DNA from 2 places in the Lactobacillus acidophilus genome. Region 1 is predicted to be linked to the other one. Evidence: predicted binding sites of a transcription regulator. Region 1 holds the regulator's gene; the other holds the start of a gene.
The links. Region 1 encodes NrdR, which represses ribonucleotide reductase genes. Its sites were predicted from a motif close to ACACNATATATNGTGT; they were not measured.
Positions count from the first base shown of each region.

Region 1 (7,612 bases):
TTCAAGCACTTAGCCGCTAAAGTATGTGTAATTGAAAAACTTAAACCAGAGTTACTTAAACAACTCAAAGAACATGAACAAGATGATTTGTTTGAAACCATTGAGATTCCAACTGCTCGTGTTTTGGCTAAAATGGAAATTAATGGTATCAAGGTGGAAGCAAGTACATTAATTGAATTGCAAAATGAATTTGCCGTTAAATTAAAGGAACTTGAAGACAAAATTTATAAACAAGCTGGCGAAGAATTCAATTTAAATTCTCCTAAGCAATTAGGTCATATTTTATTTGAAAAATTGAATTTACCAGTATTGAAAAAGACAAAGACAGGTTACTCAACTTCCGTTGAAGTCCTTGATCAATTAAAAACACAGAGTCCAATCGTGAGCGAGATTTTGGATTATCGTCAAATTGCCAAAATTCAATCTACTTATGTTAAGGGATTACTTGATGTAATTCAACGAGATGGTCGTGTTCACACCCGTTATCTGCAAACTTTAACAGCTACTGGACGTTTATCTAGTGTTGATCCTAACTTGCAGAATATCCCTACTCGTACAGAAGAGGGTAAGCAAATTAGAAAGGCTTTTGTACCTAGTGAACCTGATGGCTATATCTTTTCTTGCGACTATTCACAAGTTGAACTTCGTGTTTTAGCCCATGTTTCAGGTGATCAAAACATGCAAGAAGCCTTCAAGACTGGCTATGACATTCACGCTCATACCGCAATGAGGATTTTCCATTTGGACTCACCAGATGAAGTAACGCCACTTATGCGTCGTCACGCTAAGGCCGTTAACTTCGGTATCGTTTACGGAATTTCAGATTATGGTTTGTCAAAGAATTTAGGCATTTCTAGAAAGCGTGCCAAAGAATTTATTGATAATTACTTTGAACAATATCCTCAAATCAAGGACTATATGGATAAGGCAGTCCAAGAAGCACGTGAAAAGGGCTATGCCGAAACTATTATGCATAGACGTAGATATTTGCCAGATATCCATGCTAAAAAATTCACTGTCCGTTCATTTGCGGAAAGAACAGCAATTAATTCACCAATTCAAGGGTCTGCGGCCGATATTATTAAGATTGCGATGATTAATATGCAAAAGAAACTTGATGAATTGCATCTTAAAACTAAAATGGTAATTCAGGTTCACGACGAATTAATTTTTGATGTTCCAAAAGATGAACTTGAAACAATTAAGAAGATTGTTCCAGAAATAATGCAATCAGCAGTTAAATTGGATGTTCCTTTAATTGCCGATTCAGGTTGGGGACACAATTGGTATGATGCAAAGTAGGTGATAAAATGCCCGAGATGCCTGAAGTTGAGACAGTTCGTAGAACATTATTGCCTTTAATTAAAGGCAAGACGATTGAAAAGGTAGTTTTATGGTATCCAACGATTGTGGCTACAGATCATGATGAATTTTTGAAGGAATTACCTGGTAAAAAAATCATTGGAATTGATCGTTACGCCAAATATTTGCTTATTCGATTAAGCGATAATTTGACGATTGTATCGCATTTGCGCATGGAGGGGAAATATCATCTAACTACTGAAGATGCGCCAAAAGATAAGCATGATCATGTAGAGTTTGTTTTTACAGATAAGACTGCATTGCGGTATAATGACGTTCGTAAATTTGGGCGAATGCAGTTAATCATTACTGGCACTGAACGTCAAGTGACAGGGATAAAGAAATTAGGGCCCGAACCTAATACGTCTGAGTTTAGTCAACAATATTTAATCGATAATCTAAAAAAGAAACATAAAAATATCAAAAACGTTTTACTCGATCAAACTACGGTGGCAGGATTAGGTAATATTTATGTCGATGAAACTTTATGGCAAAGTAAAATTCATCCATTAAGTATTGCTAATAAGATTCCTGCTAAAAAAGTAGCTGGTTTATGGGAAAACATTAATCAAACAATTGCGCTAGCAATCGAAAAACGGGGGACAACTGTCCATAGTTATCTAGATGCTAATGGAGAAGTTGGTGGTTATCAAGAAATGCTACAAGTGTATGGGCATGTAGGCGAAGAGTGTCCACGTTGTGGCAATATTTTTGAAAAGATTAAAGTGTCGGGAAGAGGAACAACATTTTGTCCTCATTGTCAGGTGATTTATAAATGACATATGTTTTAGCATTAACTGGCGGAATTGCTACAGGAAAGAGTACCGCTGATCAATTTTTTAAGAATAAAAATATTCCAGTTGTTGATTGTGACCAAATTGCTCATGATTTAATGAAACCTAAAAATGCTTCATGGCAAGCAATTAAAGATAATTTTGGTACAGAATATTTAAATAGTGATCAAACAATTAATCGTAAAAAGCTGGGACAATTAGTTTTTAGTGACCCAACCGCATTAAATAAACTAAATCAGTTGACTCATCCGTTAATTTTCGATAAAACAATACAAAAGATTAAAATGTACCAAGATAAAGACATTGTTATTCTTGATGCACCGGTTTACTTTGAGTCTAATTTAGATAAAAAGAAAATTGCGAACGGAGTTTTGGTAATTACTTTGCCAGAAGCTACTCAAATTAATCGATTAAAGCAAAGAAATAATTTAACTGATGAAGAAGCAAAAATGAGAATCAAAAGTCAGATGCCACTTAATAAAAAAGCGCAAATGGCTGATTTCGTGATTGCAAATACTGGTACAATAGAAGAACTAGAAAATAAACTAGAACAATTATTAATTAAAATCAAAGAAGAGGGATAGCTATGGAATGTCCAAATTGTCATCAAAATGCCTCCCGCGTTATTGATTCACGTCCTAGTGATGAAAACCGTGCAATCAGACGACGCAGAGAGTGTGAAAATTGTGGTTTTCGTTTTACTACTTTTGAAAGAATTGAAACAGCACCATTATTAGTAGTTAAAAATGATGGAACGCGTGAACCATTTAGTCGTAAAAAGATTCTTCATGGTGTTATGGCTGCAGGCCAAAAGCGACCTATTAGTAGTGAACAATTTGAACATCTTGTTGACCAAGTTGAGAATAAGGTAAGAAAACAAGGTGTTAGTGAAATTTCATCTAAAAAGATCGGTCAATATGTTATGGATGATTTGGCAGATTTAGATGATGTAGCATACATTCGTTTTGCCTCGATTTATCGTGAATTTAAAGACATGTCTAGCTTCATGAAGACAATGGAAGATATGATGGCTAAAAAGGAAAAGGGTAATTAATTATGTTTGAGACTTCTGATCCCAAGCATCTTTACTATGTAGCCAATCAAATTACTCTTTTTCCAGAAGATGAAAAAATATTAATCAAGTTATATCAACCATTAGTTGGGGCTGTCGCAGTATCTTTATATCATACTTTAGTCAATGATTATGATCCGTATGGCATGATTTCAGAAGCTAAAGGAATTTATTCACTGCAAGAACAATTAGATTGTAGTTTGAAGCAAATGTTTAATTCATTGCACAAACTTGAAGCTGTGGGATTAGTTCAAACATATTTATCTGATAATGTCTTTAATAATATTTTGGTTTTTAAATTATTGAAGATACCTAGCTCAGATAATTTCTTTTCTACTCCTTTGCTGGCTAGTTTACTCAAAGAAAAAGTAGGGGTTACTACTTTTCATAATTTGAGTCATAATTTTGCTCAAGAAACTAAGTTGAAAGAAAGAGCGATCAAAAATGCGCGGGATGTGTCTGCTACATTTTTTGATGTTTTTCGTTTACCTGGAGATGAAGCAATTACTCCGTCCAATGATGTAATGCAAGCAGCACAAGAGAATCAATCGTATGAGGTAAAAGAAGCCAAGGTTAATGATCGTGACTCTATTGATTGGGATGTAATCAAAGATCAATATGAAATTTATCAGATTCCTGCAAGTGAAGTCGATGCAAAGAAAAATCAAATTCGTGGTCTGATGCAGACATATGGCTTAACCGAAAAAGAATTTGTAGATGAGAGTTTACCTTGTCTTCATGGCTCATATACATTAAATATGCGTGATATTAGCAATACCATAGCTGAAAACTATAAGCGCATGAGCACCAGAGAAAATGTTCAAAAACAATTGAGTCAAGGACAAGAAAAGGCACTGGCTGCTATTAAAGGTATGGACGATGGTGATCGAAAGCTCTTAAAAGAAGCTAATGAGAATTCACCTGCTGAATTTTTGTATAAGCTTAAAACGCAAAAAGGCGGTATTACCAGTGCAAACGAAAAGCAAATTATTAATAATTTACATACACAATATGGATTGCCAGAAGATTTGATTAATATTTTGACTTATACCTGTTTGACATATGATACGGTGATTAGTTCAAATCTTGCTTATAAAATTGCTAATGATTGGCTGCAACATGGTGTCGCCACAGCAACTCAAGCTTTACAATATGTGAAAAAGCGACGTGACAGTTTTGGCAAAAAACAGCGTGTGACACGTAATTTTCAGCCTAAACGGGTGGAAAAAGGTACCGATTGGAGCAAGAAAAAAGCTAAGAAAGATGCTGGGATGTCCACTGAACAATTGAAAAATTTATTTAAGGACTTAAATAATAAAAAGTAGGTGAAAATTGTGGAACCAATTGGAAACGTGATTAAAAAAATTGTAAAAGAGCGTAATTTGGGCAGTAAAGAAGATATCTTAAATCAAGTTTTGCAAGATCCTGATATTAATGCCTTTCTTCAAGCCAATAAAGCCAAGATTGATCAAAAAATGATTAAGAACAGTATGTCTGGATTATACGAATTTTATTCGCAAAAACGTAATCCTAGCAAGGTAATGGCAGGGTATGCTCCACAATTATTTTTAAACGGTAAAGTAATTGATGTTCGTTATGCACCTACACAAGCTAAAGTGGCACAAGATAGAAAAAGAGCAGCTAAAAAACGTCTTCATTTAATAGATTTACCTGGGAGATTGCATGATGTTGAGTTAAGTAAGATAGATATTACGGACGATCGTAATCAGGTCTTAACTTTAATTTATGATTTTTTAAATAAGTATAGTAAAGATTCACATCAACAAGGATTATATTTGTCCGGGGATTTTGGCGTTGGAAAAACCTATATTTTAGCAGGACTGGCTAATTATGTTGTGACAAATATGGAGAAAGACGTTGTCTTTTTACATGTACCGACTTTTATTGCAGGACTAGCTAGTCATTTTGGGGATAATAGTTTGCAAGATGAAATTCGTCGTTTGTCGGAATGTGATCTATTAATTTTAGATGATATCGGTGCAGAAACACTTAGCCAATGGTCACGTGATGATGTTTTAGGCGTAATTTTACAGGCGCGCATGGACAATGTGTTACCAACATTTTTCTCATCCAACTTGGATATGGAAGCTCTTGAGTCGCATTTTGAAGAAACAAGGAATGCGACAGATCCTGTAAAAGCTAGAAGATTAATGCAACGTATACGTTTTCTAGCTAAGGAAGTTGTAGTTTCTGGTCCTGATCGGAGAAATTCTTTGCGATAATTTTGAAAAAAGTCTTGCATCCCAAACTTTGATGCGTATAATTGAAATTAATTAAGCGAACATGATGTTTTTCAACTCAGAGAGAGGGGCCTAGTTCTGGAAGCTTCTCATTAGAAAAACACCCCAATCGTTTATCCCAAAATTGAAAAGAGATAGGTTGGATACCTTTATTAATCCATGTTAAGAGGTTAGATAAACGCTAACCTGAATTTTGGGTGGAACCACGCAATTAACGTCCCAGTGCATTGTCGCACTGGGATTTTTTTTGGAGGTAATTTTATGAGTTTTTCAGTTACTTTGCCAGATGGCTCAAAGAAAGAATTCGACAAGGCTGTTTCAGTTAAAGAAGTAGCTTCATCAATCGCTACTTCTCTTGGAAAGGCTGCTGTTGGTGCTAAGGTAAATGGTCAAGTTAAGCCACTTGATTACGAAATTGATAGTGATGTTGAAATTGCTATCATTACTGATAAGGATGAAGAAGGATTAGATATCTTAAGAGCAACTGCAGCTTTTGCATTTGAAGCTGTTGCTAAGAAGAAGTACCCAGAACTTCGTTTAGGTCAACACGTAGCTGATGAAGGTGGCTTCTATGTTGATACTGACAAGAAGGACCAAATTAAGGTTACTGAATTGCCAGAACTTGAAAAGGCAATGGAAAAGCTTATTAAGAGTGGTCAACCTATTGAACATGTTGTAATGGACAAGTCAGAACTTGAAGAAATGTTCAAGGATGATCCATTCAAGAGCGATCTTTTAAAGAAGATTGACTCTGACAAGGTTGATGCTTACAAATTAGGTGACTTTGTGGACTTTGGCTTTGATGCATTATTACCAAACACTGGTAAAATTAAGCACTTTAAGCTTTTATCAGTAGCTGGTGCTTACTGGCTTGGTAAGTCATCAAACCCTATGCTTCAAAGAATTTTTGGTACTGCATTCTTCAAGGAAGCTGCTTTAAAGGAAGACTTGAAGCGTCGTGCTGAAATTAAGGAACGTGACCACCGTACTATCGGTCGTGACCTTGATCTCTTCTTCGTAGATCCTAAGGTTGGTGCAGGTCTTCCTTACTGGATGCCAAAGGGTGCTACTATTCGTCGTGTTGTTGAACGTTACATCATCGATCGTGAAGTAGCTGACGGTTACAAGCACGTTTACACTCCAGTACTTATGAACCTTGATGCTTACAAGACGTCAGGTCACTGGGCACACTATCGTGATGACATGTTCCCACCAATGGACATGGGTGATGGCGAAATGCTTGAACTTCGTCCAATGAACTGCCCATCACATATTCAAATTTACAAGCACCACATTCGTTCATACCGTGATTTACCACTTCGTGTTGCTGAACTTGGTATGATGCACAGATACGAAAAATCAGGTGCTTTATCTGGTCTTCAACGTGTACGTGAAATGACCTTGAACGATGGTCACACATTTGTAGAACTTGATCAAGTTCAAAGCGAATTTGCTAAGATCTTGAAGTTGATCATGGACGTATACAGAGACTTCGATATTACTGATTACTACTTCAGACTTTCATACCGTGATCCAAAGAACACTGACAAGTACTTTGCAAATGATGAAATGTGGGAAAGAAGTCAAAAGATGCTTAAGGGTGCTATGGATGACCTTGGCCTTGACTATGTTGAAGCTGAAGGTGAAGCAGCATTCTATGGTCCTAAGCTTGATATTCAAACTAAGACTGCTTTGGGTAACGACGAAACTATGTCAACTATCCAACTTGATTTCATGCTCCCAGAAAGATTTGGCTTAACTTACGTTGGTAAAGATGGTGAAGAACACCGTCCAGTTATGGTTCACCGTGGTATTGTTGGTACTATGGAAAGATTCATTGCTTACCTTACTGAAATCTACAAAGGTGCATTCCCAACTTGGCTTGCTCCAGTTCAAGCTGAAATCATCCCAGTTAACAATGAAGCTCATGGCGAATATGCAGAAAAGGTTCGTCAAGAACTTGCTAAGCGCGGCTTCAGAGTAGAAGTTGATGATAGAAACGAAAAGATGGGTTACAAGATTCGTGAATCACAAACTCAAAAAGTACCTTACACTTTAGTATTAGGTGACGAAGAAATGAAGAACGGTAGCGTTAACGTACGTCGTTACGGTACTGATGAAGA
Region 1 covers NZ_CP139575.1:276,288-283,899, forward strand. The annotation lists gene polA (DNA polymerase I) at 1-1,302, shown strand, start outside; gene mutM (bifunctional DNA-formamidopyrimidine glycosylase/DNA-(apurinic or apyrimidinic site) lyase) at 1,311-2,141, shown strand; gene coaE (dephospho-CoA kinase) at 2,138-2,740, shown strand; gene nrdR (transcriptional regulator NrdR) at 2,743-3,210, shown strand; gene SO785_RS01220 (replication initiation and membrane attachment family protein) at 3,213-4,553, shown strand; gene dnaI (primosomal protein DnaI) at 4,563-5,471, shown strand; gene thrS (threonine--tRNA ligase) at 5,751-7,612, shown strand, end outside.

Region 2 (7,612 bases), 490 kb from region 1:
AACTAAAGAATTGAACTAATGAAACTTGCCAAAACACTTTAGGGGCTTTCTTTAATAATTCAATCCAGCCGCCGCCTTCTTTATTATCTGATTCCTTAATTCCGTGATAACGTGCATAAGTTTCTGGATCATATTCATGAACTCTAAAAATAGTAAATAATGAAGTTACTACTAAAACAGCTGCACCAACATAAAATGAGATTACAACAGATTGAGGTACTACACCCTTCTTAGCAGTATTAGCAACACCTAAACTGGTTAATAAAAATGGGAAGAATGCAGCAATTACAGCACCAAAGTTTGAAAGCATACTTTGAATACCATAGGCATATGACTTTTGATCGTCATTAACCATATCACCAATCATCATTTTAAATGGTTGCATCGCCATATTAGAAGCAACATCCAATACAGCGATTGCAACAGCACCAAAAACGAGTGCTTCTAAAGAACCATAACCTAAACCGAAACTACCTACATTAGGCAAAATGATCATTGTTATTACAGCAAAAACCATTCCGATCAATAAATATGGCAAACGACGACCAATTTTAGGAATCCAAGTACGATCTGATAAAGATCCAATTCCTGGTTGAACTAAAAGCCCAGCTAAAGGTGGTAAGATAAAGAACCAGCCTAATTTTGTTGGATCAGCTCCTAACGTTTGGAAAATTCTACTCATTTGTGAAGTTTCCAAAGTAAATGCAATTTGTACACCCAAATATCCTAAGCTAATCATCCAAATCGTGGTACTAGCAAGTGTGGGCAATCCTGATTTCTTTTGCTCCAAGTTTTTTCCTCTTCTCATAAATCGCTTTCATTGTTTTAAATGATACCGATTACAGAAAGAGCTTTCAATACAGTTTTATATGTTAACGGTAACTTAATTACATTTTTTCTTTACTTTTTATAAAAATTTGATGTCTAATCTACCCTATTATAAAAATTTGATGTCTAATCTACCCTATTTTTAATTCTTAATAGTAAAATATTCTCATAGACATGGAGGTATGTGTATTATGCTTTCACTTTTATTAACCATCTTCCTAATTTGGTTATTTTTCAAATTAGGAATTGGCCTAATTAAAATTTTAGGTTTTCTAATTTTGGTTGGTTTAATTTTTGTATTTTGTGCCTATTTATTAATCCCCTTCTTAGCACTATTTGCCGTTGGAGGATTAATATGGGCTGCGATTAAATAATTTAGGAAAAATAAAAGAGGCGTTACGCCTCTTTTTTATATACGTTTTAAATTTTCTACAATCAACTTAGCCAATATCTCATAACCTAAATCTCCAAAATGTAAGCCATCATTTTTTATTCCTTGGGAAATCTTTTTTATATCTCCTGCTTCTAGCATTGCCTGACACAGATCAGCATATTCGAAATGATATTCTTCAGCTATATTTTGAATAGTTTCACTATACTTTTTAATTAAACCATTATTACGCACATGCTGCTTTTCTTCATCAACAGCAGGTGGTGAAATGAGTAAAACATGTGGTGGATAATACTTACAAATCACTGCTGAACAAATAAATTCCATATTTTGTTTAAATTGATTTAACGGAACTTGCTTATGCGTCGCTAAATCATTAGTTCCAAGCAAAATCATCAAATTATCACATTGTTTTACACTCAAAACTAATTCATTTAATCTTGCTAAAAAAGCACCTGAATTAATACCAGATACCGCAGTATTCTCAATTTCTAGCTTAGGTAATACCTGTTTTAAGTTCCAATTGATGTGTGGCTCATTTTTGCCTTCTTTACGTGCAATTATGCTATCACCCGTAAGTAATAATCTCATTTTTGTTCTGCCTTTTTCTTATCGCTCTTCTTTGATGATTTAATACCTAACACATCTAAGAAGAAAGTAAAGATTGGTACACCAACAATCAAGCCCCAAGTACCCCAGAAATGTTCTGCCACAAGTAATACTAAAAAAGTATAAAAAATAGGTAATTCCGTTTTGCTAGCCATAAACTTTGGGTTTAATACATAGGCTTCAACAGCGTGAATAATCATAATCATAATGAAAATATAAATCACATATCGAATTCCGCCCACTGAATAACCAATAATGCTAAGTGGAATCAATGAAATAATTACACCAGCAACTGGTACCAAACTTAAGAGAAAGACCATTAAGCCTAGTGCAACAATTTGTGGCATTTTCATTATGACCAAGCCAATTACCGTCAAAGCAGTATTACAAAGTGCAATAAAGAACTGAGCTTCAAGCACTACACCAAAAGTATTAGTAAACTTTTTATCAAAATAACGAATATCTTCGAAAAGCCATTTTAAATAACCACTCTTTACGAATAAACTAGAAAATTCCTTCATCTTGTTTAGTTCAATCGTATAAAAGAAGCTCAAAATCAAAGACATAAATGTAGCAATAGTAAGCGTCCCTATATTAGTAGCAGTATGAAACGCAAACGTCATAGCATGTTTAGCCTGCGTCACGAGTTCACCTTTACTAATGTAACGCGTTATATATGATACTAGTCGTGAAGACTCATTTTTTTCATAAAAGGCCATAACGGACTTCACCATTTTACTGATCTGCACTATCAGCATTGGCAAATAAACCGTTATAACGAAATACAATAATGCCAAAATTATCAAATATGTAACTACAACTATAACTCCTGTCGGCATTTTAGGGATATAACGCTGAACTAAATGGATTAAGTGCACAATCACATAAGTGAAAATAAACGTCAACAAAATTGTATTCATCATCGCTCGCATCTCATACAAACAAGCTACGATCAATAAAAATACAACAAATCTGCGTAATAGCACATTATTTTTAAATTTTTGCCATGCTGTACTCATAATAAAACCTCGTTTTCCTATGTCTTAAATTGTAACATGATCGCTTTCTCCATTTTTTAAATCTATACTATATTTCACTTAAAAAAATTTATAATTTTTTAGCCCTATTCTAATAGGATTTGTATTTTACAAATCAAAACTATCCACCATATTTTTATCCATAGGTACAAGATATTGTGGTACAATTAGTAATGCATCATACATAATGTGTTTTGTGAAACAATAATAAATTTTAGGAGTGAAAATCGTGTCATCTACTAGAATCGAACTAGATCAAGACTTTATTGATCAAGTGAAACATGAAATTAAACCTCATTGGGGTGAACTAGGCTGGGTAACTTACAAAAGAACTTATGCTCGTTGGTTACCAGAAAAGAATCGTTCAGAAAATTGGGATGAAACAGTCAAGCGTGTAATTGAAGGTAACGTCAACCTTGACCCACGTCTTCAAGGCACTCCCTCTGAAGAAGTCATCAATGAATTAACTAATGAGGCTAAGCAACTTTTTCGTTTAACATACGGTTTGTCTGCTACACCTTCCGGTCGTAATCTTTGGATTTCGGGAACTGATTATCAAAAGCGTACCGGTGATTCTTTAAATAATTGCTGGTTTATTGCTATTCGTCCTCAAGAATATGGTGACAGTCACATTGTCCCTACTTACATTGATAAAAGAGAAAAAGCCGTTTCCATGCCCTTCTCCTTCTTATTTGATCAATTGATGAAAGGCGGCGGCGTAGGCTTTTCAGTTGTTAACAGCAACATCAAGCAAATTCCTAAAGTCGATAACAAGATTGATTTAACTGTCGTTATCAATAAGAGCAGTAAATCACACGATGCTTCAATCAAAGTTGGTGCTGTTGATAAAGATGAATGGGAAAAGCAAAATCCCGATCACGATGACATAATTTACTACAGATTACCTGATACCCGTGAAGGTTGGGTTCTTGCCAATGCCCGTTTAATTGATATGCACTTTAACAATACTAATCCTGACCAAAAGACCAAACTGGTTTTGGATATTAGCGATATTCGTCCATATGGTGCTAAAATTCACGGCTTCGGTGGTACTGCTTCAGGTCCAATGCCTTTAGTTGAAATGTTCATTGATATTAATAACGTTATCAATGCTCGTGTGGGCAAGAATTTAACCGCTGTAGACGCAACAGATATTTGCAATTTAATTGGTAAAACGGTTGTAGCTGGCAACGTACGTCGTTCAGCTGAACTTGCTCTTGGTTCTAATGACGATCAAGATTTCATCAAGATGAAGCAAGACAAAGAAAAGCTTTATCACCACCGTTGGGCTTCTAACAACAGTGTAGCCATTAATTCTAAATTCAATAATTACGGTCCAATTGCTGATGGAATCTTACATAATGGTGAACCTGGTATTGTTAACCTTGATTTATCACGCAATTATGGTCGAATCGTTGATGGCTACCAACCTGGGATTGACGACGACGTTGAAGGTACAAATCCTTGTGGTGAAATTTCTTTAGCTAATGGTGAACCATGTAATTTGTTTGAAGTTTTCCCATATACAGCTGAAAAACAAGGATGGAACTTAAAAGAAGCTTTCACTTTAGCTACTCGTTTTGCTAAGAGAGTTACCTTCAGCCATTATGACTGGGAAGTTTCACGCAAGATTATTCAAAAGAATCGCAGAATTGGTGTTTCTATGTCTGGTATTCAAGATTGGCTGTTAAATGATTTGGGTCACAGAGTAGTCACAGGTTTTGAAGATGCTGTTGATGAACAAAGTGGTGAAAAAATTAAAAAGCCAATCTATGATCCAAAAGGAATTGAAATGGTTGACAGTTTATATAAAGCTGTTATCACAGCAGACAAGGCCTACAGTGAAGAATTAGGCGTTAATCCATCAATTAAACACACTACAGTTAAACCATCTGGTACAGTAGCTAAATTAGCTGGTGTATCAGAAGGGATGCATTTCCACTATGCTGGTTACTTAATTCAAAGAATTCGTTTCCAAGCTAGCGATCCATTACTTCCTGCTTTGAAAGAATGTGGCTATCACACCGAACCAGATATTTACACTAAGAACACTATTTGTGTTGAATTTCCATTACGCGCAGCTCATGCAGATAGTAAAAACTTTGCTTCAGCTGGAACTGTCTCAATCGAAGAACAGTTTGCGACACAAGCATTCTTACAAACATACTGGTCCGATAATGCTGTTAGCTGCACCATTACTTTCCAATCGGATGAAAATGATGAAATCGCACCATTGCTTCGCCAATACAGACACACCATTAAATCTACCTCTCTTCTTCCTTATTATGGTGGTTCACTGAAGCAGGCTCCCAAAGAGCCAATTAACAAGAAAACTTATGAAGAAAGAGCTGCTTTAATCACAGATGATGTTGAAGAAGTATTTACTAAGCAAAATGATGATCAAAAGGGATTAGAACTTGTAGGACAAACTGATTGTGAAGGCGGGGCCTGCCCAATCAAATAATTTACATGGAGGAAAAAATGAAGAACAAGCATAAATTTAATTTATTATTTTCAATCGTTGCCTTTTTGGCTTTATTTTTAACGGGAAGTTCAAATAGTAATTCATCTGCTACAAAAAATACTGCTAAAAATCAAATTACAGTCAACTATACTTTGAAACAAGGTAAAAAGACTGTAGATACCAAATCTGTTAAAATTCCTAAGAAAAAAGCTAAGGTAATTACAGGTCTGAAAAAAGCATGGAAAGTACAAGAAACTAAAGGCTTTATTACCTCAATCGATGGTAAGAAGCAAAATCCTAAGAAGAAGATTTATTGGACTTATACAATTAACGGTAAATGGGCAAATAAAGGTGCCGATCAACAAGCCGTTGCTAACAAAGACAAAGTTAAATTCACGTTAGACAAGGTGAAGTAATTTATGGTTACTGAGCGACTACAAATCAGACAAATCGCATTAATGGCCATGCTTACAGCAATGTGTGTGGTTTTACGAATTTTTAAAATTATTCCTATCCCCAATGTACAACCAGTAACTGATATTTTAATGATTGTTACACTTAATTTAGGTATTGGTTCAGGTATTACTTTAGCTACATTAACAATGCTAATTTCGAATATTTATTTAGGATTCGGTATTTGGACTATTCCTCAAATTTTAGCATACACAGGTTGTGTATTAACTGTGGCTTTCTTTGCTAAATTTACACCATTGAAAAATTACTTTTTGTTACAAGTAGCTTTAGCTACATTTTTAGGTTGGGAATACGGTTTTTTAGTAGACCTTGGTATGACTATTTTTGGCGGTTTATCTGCTTTCATCGCTTATCTTATTTCTAGTTTTGCTTTTGATACCTATCATGCCATTGGTAATTTTGCTTTTTACTTTGTTTTATATAAACCTGTAACTAAGGCACTTGAAGCATATCAACGGAGGATAATTTAATGACGATTAAAATTTATACCAAAGTTGGTGATAAAGGTTTAACTAAGCAAGTCACTGGCAAAATGGTACCTAAGTATGATTTACAAATTGAAGCATTAGGCAATATAGATGAATTACAATCATATCTGGGTGTAGTTTTAGCTAATTTATCTAATAATTGCCAGAAACTACGTAATGAATTAGAAAATGTACAACGTAACTTATACCAATTACAAGCGGATATTGTAGTAAAAAATCATCATGAAATTAATGAAAGTAATGTAGTACAACTAGAAAATCGTATTAATGAATTAACACCCAAAATACCGTATATTCCTGAATTTATCTTGCCGGGTGGCAAAGTTACAGGCACCAATTTACAGTATGCCAGAACAGTTGCAAGACGCGCTGAACGCTCCTTGGTCAAGTTGAGTCTCAATGAACAAAAATTAGCTGATTGTGATTTGGAATATATGAATCGCTTATCCGATTATCTTTTTATATTGGGACGTTATGCCAATGTACTTGATGGTTATACTGAAAAAAAAAGTAAAGTTAGGGATAAAAACCGTATTAATGGCTAAAAAAATACTGTTGCCAGATTAGGCAGCAGTATTTTTGTTTGATTTACTTTCTTTTTTAAGGATATCTTTTTTAATTTCCATAAATTTTGGAGCATCTAAAATCTTTAATTTTGGAAAACTCTTAAGGAATCTTCTGTGGTTCCAACTTAAACGATGTGGATTTAATTCATCGAAATGTTGAATAACTGAATGATGCCAATCACCCACTTTAAGTTTCCCTTTTTCAGGCATACGACTTTCTACTTTTGCTCTAACGCGTTCAATAAATTCATTGATATGCACATCCCACATCTTCGTAGTAGTATGGAATCTTTCTACACTGATTACAGTTAAAATCGTATCTAGTCCCATTACAACAGTAATTCCAACTGCCAACCAGCCATGCGTATCTCTTTCTTCAGCTTCAATAATTTTTAAAATAAATGGTTGTACAAATTTGACTAATAGAACTACACCAAATCCCCAAAAAAGAGAAATAGCTGGAGCAACTCGCCCTTGAATATTCCCCTTTAAATTTGAATAATCCCACAATCTCATATGAAATATTTTTTCGAGAAGCCAACTAGCTATATATTCAAAAACTGTTGCAACAACAATCCCCACAAGAAATAGCAGAAATATATTATTTTGTACTTTATAAGTACATATAAGAATTGTCGTTACAGCAAAACCGTAAACAGGACAATATGGTCCGAATAAAAATCCACGATAATCAAAATGGTGATCTTTTATTGAACAATAGATTGTTTCCCAAAGCCAGCCAATAAAAGAATATG
Region 2 covers NZ_CP139575.1:1,761,828-1,769,439, forward strand. The annotation lists gene SO785_RS08480 (SLC45 family MFS transporter) at 1-790, opposite strand, end outside; gene SO785_RS08485 (hypothetical protein) at 1,020-1,202, shown strand; gene SO785_RS08490 (SGNH/GDSL hydrolase family protein) at 1,238-1,810, opposite strand; gene SO785_RS08495 (AI-2E family transporter) at 1,807-2,847, opposite strand; gene nrdJ (ribonucleoside-triphosphate reductase, adenosylcobalamin-dependent) at 3,095-5,329, shown strand; gene SO785_RS08505 (DUF4430 domain-containing protein) at 5,347-5,745, shown strand; gene SO785_RS08510 (ECF transporter S component) at 5,749-6,273, shown strand; gene SO785_RS08515 (cob(I)yrinic acid a,c-diamide adenosyltransferase) at 6,273-6,836, shown strand; gene SO785_RS08520 (putative ABC transporter permease) at 6,855-7,612, opposite strand, start outside.
Region 2: nrdJ (ribonucleoside-triphosphate reductase, adenosylcobalamin-dependent) is a predicted target of NrdR. The motif match lies at 3,012-3,027, and genes of this name have one in related genera.